DNA from 3 places in the Gordonia sp. ALPHA1B1 genome. Region 1 is predicted to be linked to each of the others. Evidence: predicted binding sites of a transcription regulator. Region 1 holds the regulator's gene; each other region holds the start of a gene.
What was found. The regulator LexA, encoded in region 1, represses DNA repair genes until DNA is damaged. The targets are predictions, from matches to a motif close to CGAACANNTGTTCG.
Positions count from the first base shown of each region.

Region 1 (2,265 bases):
CGAACCCAGCGCTCGGCGTGCGGGGCGATCGGATCGCGCTGGCGCACCCCGAGATCCGCGCGCATCAGCTCGACGCGATCGCGCAGGCCGCGTCGGGGTCGGCCGTCGCGCCGTGGGTCATGGCGCCGATGATCGCCTCGCCGGCGGAGGCGCGCACCTTCGCCGCCGAGGTCCGCGGCCGTGGTCTGGTCGCCGGGGTGATGATCGAGGTGCCCGCGGCGGCGATCCTGGCCGAAGCCGTCCTCGCCGAGGTGGACTTCGTATCCATCGGCACCAACGATCTGACCCAGTACACGATGGCGGCCGACCGGATGTCGGCCGATCTCGCCGGACTGACCGACCCGTGGCAACCGGCCGTGTTGAGCCTCATCGCGGGTGTCGCGGCAGCGGGTGCACGTCAGGGAAAGCCGGTCGGGGTGTGCGGCGAGGCCGCCGCCGATCCGAACCTCGCCTGCGTGCTCGTCGGTCTCGGGGTCACCTCGCTGTCCAGCGCGCCGGCTGCTGCCGCGGCCGTGGGGGCCCGGCTCGGCGAGGTGTCCGCACCGGACTGCCGGGCCGCCGCCGAGGCTGCCCTGGCCACCTCGGATCCCGCCGCGGCGCGCGAGGCTGCCGCGGCGGTGCTCGACGGTTCGGTCGGTGGAGAGGTCAGACTCGCCGCATCACGGTGACGACCTTGCCGAGGATGACGGCATCGTTGCCCGGGATCGGATCGAACAGTTCGTTGTGCGGCATGAGCCAGACGTTGGGGCCCTGACGCTTGAAGGTCTTCACGGTGGCCTCGCCGTCGATCATGGCCGCGACGATGTCGCCGTTGTCGGCGACGTTCTGCTGCCGGACCACGACCCAGTCGCCGTCGCAGATCGCGGCGTCGATCATCGACTCGCCGACGACGCGCAACAGGAAGAGAGATCCCTCGCCGACCAGCTCACGGGGCAGCGGGAAGACGTCCTCGACGGCCTCCTCGGCCAGGATCGGACCGCCGGCCGCGATTCGGCCGAGAACCGGCACGAAGGTCGGCTCGGGCAGCTGACCGGCCGACGGGGTGTCCGGCGACGGGGTGTCACTCGGGGCGATGTTGACCGCACGGGGACGGTTCGCGTCGCGCTTGAGCAGCCCCTTGCGTTCCAGCGTCCGCAACTGATGGGCCACCGACGACGTCGAGGCCAGGCCGACCTCGTCGCCGATCTCCCGGATGCTCGGCGGATAACCGCGCTCGCGCACCGAGCGGCGGATCACCTCCAGGACCCCGGCCTGTCGCGGGGTGAGTGAGGCCTCGGCGGCGGCGGCGTCGAACGGGGCCTCGTCGTCGGCGCCCCGCGCTCGGCCGCGCCTATCGCCGGTGTCACTCATGTTCGGTTCCTCTCGTCTTCGGAACGTGCTGGTAGATGGCTTGCGCCGGGTCCGAGCCTAGCGGAGTGCGACCGGCACCTCAAACATTTGTTCGATGTGTCGCGAGACTTTGTCGGGACGTCGTGCTACAAATTCGAACATCAGTGCATCGAACATCTGATCGATGTTCGAACACCGACCGCCACACCCCGCACGATCCAGACACCAGAACACCGGAGGGCACCATGCGCACCGCCACTCTCGTCGCTCCCGTCCGCACCGACCGTCCCGACGCTGTCCGGCCCCCCACCGACCGCGCCGATCGGGTCCGGACGCGCGCCCCGCTGTCCGACGGCGGCCGCCCGGTAGACAACCGGCCGGCCGGCACCCGACCGCGGGGTGCGTCGCCGGTGACCCCACGGGTGGGCGGCACCCACTGTGGCTCTCCGGTCGGGGTGCGCGGGCGTGGCCCGGTCGGACCCGACGCGGCGGTGTTCCGTCGCCGCCGCCGCACCGCGGTCGCGCTCCTCGCCGGCGTCGGGCTGGCGTTCGTCGTGTGGGTGTTCGGTGTCGTGGGCCAGAACTACTCGGACTCGCTGACCCCGTCCGCCGTGAGTGCCGAGGTCGTCCACGTGCGCTCGGGGGACTCGCTCAGCTCGATCGCCGGCCGGGTGGCACCCGAGATGCCGCGCGAGGTCGTGATCGACGAGATCGTCGCGATGAACGATCTGGGGTCGAGCGCGCTGCAGGTGGGCCAGCCCCTGCTCACCCCCCGGTACCGCTGAGGCCGGGCGGTATCCTCGATGTCACAGGGGCCGGCCGACAAGCGGCGGGGCGCACGCTTCGGGTGCGTTCCAGCGTCCCGCGACCTGCGTGAGGACACGATGCGCTGCCCCTTCTGCAAGAACGACGACACCAAGGTCATCGACTCGCGTG
Region 1 covers NZ_SCOC01000003.1:41,804-44,068, forward strand. The annotation lists gene FFS52_RS02555 (putative PEP-binding protein) at 1-668, shown strand, start outside; gene lexA (transcriptional repressor LexA) at 646-1,350, opposite strand; gene FFS52_RS02565 (LysM peptidoglycan-binding domain-containing protein) at 1,575-2,114, shown strand; gene nrdR (transcriptional regulator NrdR) at 2,214-2,265, shown strand, end outside.

Region 2 (2,265 bases), on a different contig from region 1:
GACGAACTGCGTCTGCACAACGGGACCGTCTACCGCTGGAACCGTCCGGTCTACGACATCCACGAGGGACAGGCCCACCTGCGCGTCGAGAACCGCGTGCTGCCCGCCGGTCCCACGGTCGTCGACACGATGGCCAACGCCGCGTTCTACTACGGCGTCGTCCGGGGCCTCGTCGAATCCGACCGGCCGCTGTGGTCGCGGATGTCGTTCAACGCCGCCGCCGAGAACCTGCAGTCCGGCGCCCGCACCGGCATGGAGTCGCAGCTCTACTGGCCCGACGTCGGCTGGGTGCGACCCGACGAACTCGTCCTGCGCCGGCTGCTCGTGCTCGCCGAGGACGGTTTGCAGCGGTTCGGCGTCTCCGACAAGGCCCGCAAGCGCTACCTGTCGGTCATCGAGGGCCGCTGCATCTCCCGCCAGACGGGATCGGTCTGGCAACGCCAGGCGGTCGCGGCCCGCGAACGCGCGGGCGAGAGCCGGACACAGGCGCTGCACGGGATGCTCCGCGACTACGTCACCCAGATGCACGAGGGCGAGCCGGTGCACACCTGGGAGGTCTGACACCCGCCTCGGCGCTCGTCGACGGACCTGCTTTAATGGAAACAATTTCCATTAAGGAGGCTCCGTTGAAGGTCCGTGCATCCATCCGGTCGTTGAAGAACCAACCCGGTTCACAAGTGGTCAAGCGCAAGGGGCGCATCTACGTGATCAACAAGGGCAACCCCAGATTCAAGGCGCGCCAGGGCTGATCGTCGAGCACTCGCCGCCCAGAATGCTATCGTCGCGGCCGAGCAACTCCGCTGGAAACGACATTCGTGCTGCGACTGCAGCATCAGGGTCCCCGCGTCGACGGGCGGCGTCGAGTAGTCACACAGACGGCAGGAACTGCGCGCTCAACTCGAGGCGCGGCCTGCCGTCGTGGCGATGATGCCGCCCGACCCAGACAACGTGGTCGTCGTCCCGCGAGATCCTACCGGCGCCCACCGACAAGTTCCCGCAACGCAATGACTCTGATTCATATTGCCGGGCAATTGTTTTCGTGGCTAGACCCGCCGGACTCGTGTACACTCGAACGTACATTCGCTGCAACGGTTCTCGGGGGGAGGTCACCGTCATGTCCGGCATCACACACACCGACGACGCGTCCGTGCCGGCTCCCCGGGTGGTCGAGTTGGTGGCTGATCTGCATCGCACCCTGGACAAACTGCAGTCGGTGGATTTGTCGCCGTGTACCGATGCCGAACTGGCCGAGGTGGCCGCGGAGACCGAACGCGCCATCGCGCGTCTGACCGTCGCCGGAGACCGGCAGATCGATCAGGTCGAGGCCCGCGACCTGCCCCGCAAGGCCGGCTGCCGCACCCTGATGCAGTTCATGACACATCGGCTACGGGTGTCGAACCCGATGCGCCGCCGTAAGCAGATGGACGCCACCGCCCACCGGACCAGCCTCGGCGGCGAGGTCCTCCCACCCGAATACCCCTGCCTCGCCGAATCTTTCGCACAAGGCGCAGTCGGCACCGCCCACGTACAAGCCACCCTCGACGTCCTCGACCGCATCCCGGGCACCATCGACCACGACATCAAGGTCGCCGCCGAACGACAGATGGCCGAGATCGCCGAAGCCCACACCCCCGCCGAGATCACCCAGCTCGGTGCCCGCCTGCTCGCCCACCTCGACCCCGACGGCACACTGTCAGACGACACCGACCAGAAACGACGCCGCGGCCTGTGGATCGGCCGGCAACGAGCCGACGGCACCGCCAAAATATCGGGCACCCTGACCCCCGCACTCGCCGCCCGGCTCACCATGATGTTCGCCGTGTGGGGCAAACCCGGACTCAACAACCCCGACGACCCCCAGTCGCCCCACGGGCCGGCCGGCACCGCCGACCCCGACGCCCTGACCGCCGCCGCCGACCGCGACGGACGCACTCTCGCCCAGACCAATCACGACGCCCTCGACGCCGCCCTGGCCGCCGGTTTCGCCGACGGGACTCTCGGCACCTCGCACCGCGGGCTGCCCGTGCAGCTGATCATCAAAGCCGACCTCGGGGACCTGATCCGCGAAGCCGGACTCGCGACCACCGCCACCGGCACCCTGCTGCCCATCCGGGACCTGATCGCGATGGCCGGTGAGGTCCAGCCGTGGTTGGCGATCTTCAAAGACGCCACCACCGTCCCCCTACATTTCGGGCGCGGCAAACGCCTCGCGACCCGCGAACAACGCCTCGTCTCGTTCGCCCGCCCTGACGGGGAGGTGTGCTC
Region 2 covers NZ_SCOC01000054.1:14,781-17,045, reverse strand. The annotation lists gene FFS52_RS22110 (glutamate--cysteine ligase) at 1-561, shown strand, start outside; gene ykgO (type B 50S ribosomal protein L36) at 627-749, shown strand; gene FFS52_RS22100 (HNH endonuclease signature motif containing protein) at 1,115-2,265, shown strand, end outside.
Region 2: the regulator LexA is predicted to act here: its motif matches at 1,070-1,083, upstream of FFS52_RS22100 (HNH endonuclease signature motif containing protein).

Region 3 (2,265 bases), on a different contig from region 1:
TGCGTCGAGGTCTGGTGCTGTGTCGGGTTCGGTTGCGGTGATGACACAGTCGTCGCAGAGGCAGGTGATGGCGGCTTCGCCGCGCGAAAGTGCTTTGAGGGCATCGACCCGGCGGTTGGCCAACTTTCGAGGGTCGCCGGCGTGGACCGCGGTGGCCATCGCCGTCAGGCGGGCGTCGAACTCGGCGGCATCAGCATCGGGCAGCGTCCCGGAGATCCGGGACTGCCCGGGTGTGAACCGATCGGGGGTGACCGTCACCTTGCGGTCGGACTTCACTCGCTCCTTGCGTCGGCGGATCGCGTCGGGTGCCCACTTGGCGACGATCGAATCGACCATGGCGGTGAACCGGGCCGTCGACATCGGTGGGCGGGCGAAGATCGCTTCGGCGAGATGGGCGTCGACGGTCTGCATCTCTTCGTCGTCGGTGATGAGATCGGTGCGCTTGAGAGCGATGAGGAAGCGGCGCTTGTCGATTCGACCGCACGCCAGTGCGTGCCCGGTGAAGGAGAGTCGGTAGCGCAGTGCGTCGCCGGCCTCGATGAGGTCTTTCGCCTCGGCCGGTGTCACGGTGAGGGTGGCGCCGACTTCGGCGATGGCTTGTTCGAGACCGTTGGGCCCGAACTGCTCGTAGGGGTTCTCGCCGGCGGCCACTCGCGCTGATAGGTGCTCGAAGGCTTCGATGGAGTCGAGTTCGCCGCTGTGCGTCTCGGCGCGGCGCTGCGCGTAATCCATCTCGCGTTCATCGTGAATGAGGCTGGCAACGACCATCATTCGATGCGCGGACGCTGCCGCCAAGCCCGCGCAGTGGTTGAGGACCTCGACGAGTTCGGATGCGGAGAGTTCATGGTCGGGACGAAAGCGCGGTTCGACGGACTCCTGTGATGGGTCCACCGCCGTGGATCCGGCCCCCGCCCCCGATGACATGACACCATCGTACTCGAAAATATGTTCGAGTCAAGGCTTGATTTTTCCAAGTCCCGGACGTCCTACAAATCGAACCACGACGTACTGACAGGCCTCCGACTTCGAGATAATCGTGTCTGCGTGGCGGCCAGTGCGAATCACCATGGCTGGAGCTCAGGCGACAAGAGAGATCATCGTGAGACACACCGTTTAGTTCAGGACGGTGACCGCGAGATCGCGGTGCCGGCGCTGATACACCGAGCCGAAGCGTGCATCGATCCGAATCCACGCCGCCGACATCCGGATTCGTACCGGTTCGTCGGCTGCGATCGCCCCGGTGTCGGAGGTCTCGGTGACCGCTCGTCCGTCCGCGTCGCGGATGAATCCCATGCCGGTCAGGGCGAAGACCGATCGCATGCTCACCGCGGCCCGCAGCGCACCCTCCTCCGACGTGACCTCGAGGACATCCTGATCGAGCAGACCCGTTGCGGGACCGTGCCCGCTCCCCTCCTCGCGCGCCACCCGGGCGCCTTCCCGGGACAGTTCGACCACGCTGCGGGCGGGTACGTCGTCGATGTGTCGGAACCCGACCGCAGCGGGAAGCGCTCCGCGCCAGGCACTGTCGAGGGAGAAACCGGGATCGACCGCCGTGCCCGGGCCGGCCGATTCGACGGTCGCACGCAGTGTCGAAGCGTCGCACACGATGTCGGTCGGCGCGATTCGTCCGGTCACCGATCGGGTGGCGAGGACGTCGAACCCGGTATGTGCCCACAAGGCCACCAGACCGTCCGAACGCGCGACCACCCGGACGACGGCGGCATCGTCGAGACGTACTGCGTGCGAGAGGAACGCGAGGGCGTTCGATCGGTCCGAGGACGCGAACTCGATGAACCGCTCCATCAACTCGGCCCGCCGCGTGTGGCCGATTCCCCGGCAGGGCGGCGGAATCCGGCGAGGTAGTCCTTCTGTTCCGGGGTGAGCCGGGCGATGCGCTGGGCCGCCACGTCGAAGGCGACGAGCTGTGTGCTGGCGACCACGGCGGGGCGAGAGGCCGGGTCGGCACCCGCCGCGCGCACTTCGTAGCCGACGGTGAAGTCGACGGCCCGCAGGCGTTCGACGAACATGGTGACCTCGATCGGCCCCTCGGAATGACGCAGCTGCGCTCGGTATCTCACGTGCAGGTCGGCGACGAGGCAGCCATCGCGCAGGGGCGCGGTCGGTCGGCCGTCGTAGAAGAGCCAGGGAATGCGCGCCTCTTCGAGCAACGTCACCATCCGGGCGTGATTGATGTGCGCGTAGACATCCATGTCCGACCAGCGCACCGGCACCTTGACCAGGTATCCGTCAGCGGTCGTGGTCCCG
Region 3 covers NZ_SCOC01000008.1:57,051-59,315, reverse strand. The annotation lists gene FFS52_RS07410 (HNH endonuclease signature motif containing protein) at 1-924, opposite strand, end outside; gene FFS52_RS07405 (hypothetical protein) at 1,114-1,803, opposite strand; gene FFS52_RS07400 (thioesterase family protein) at 1,803-2,265, opposite strand, start outside.
Region 3: the regulator LexA is predicted to act here: its motif matches at 939-952, upstream of FFS52_RS07410 (HNH endonuclease signature motif containing protein).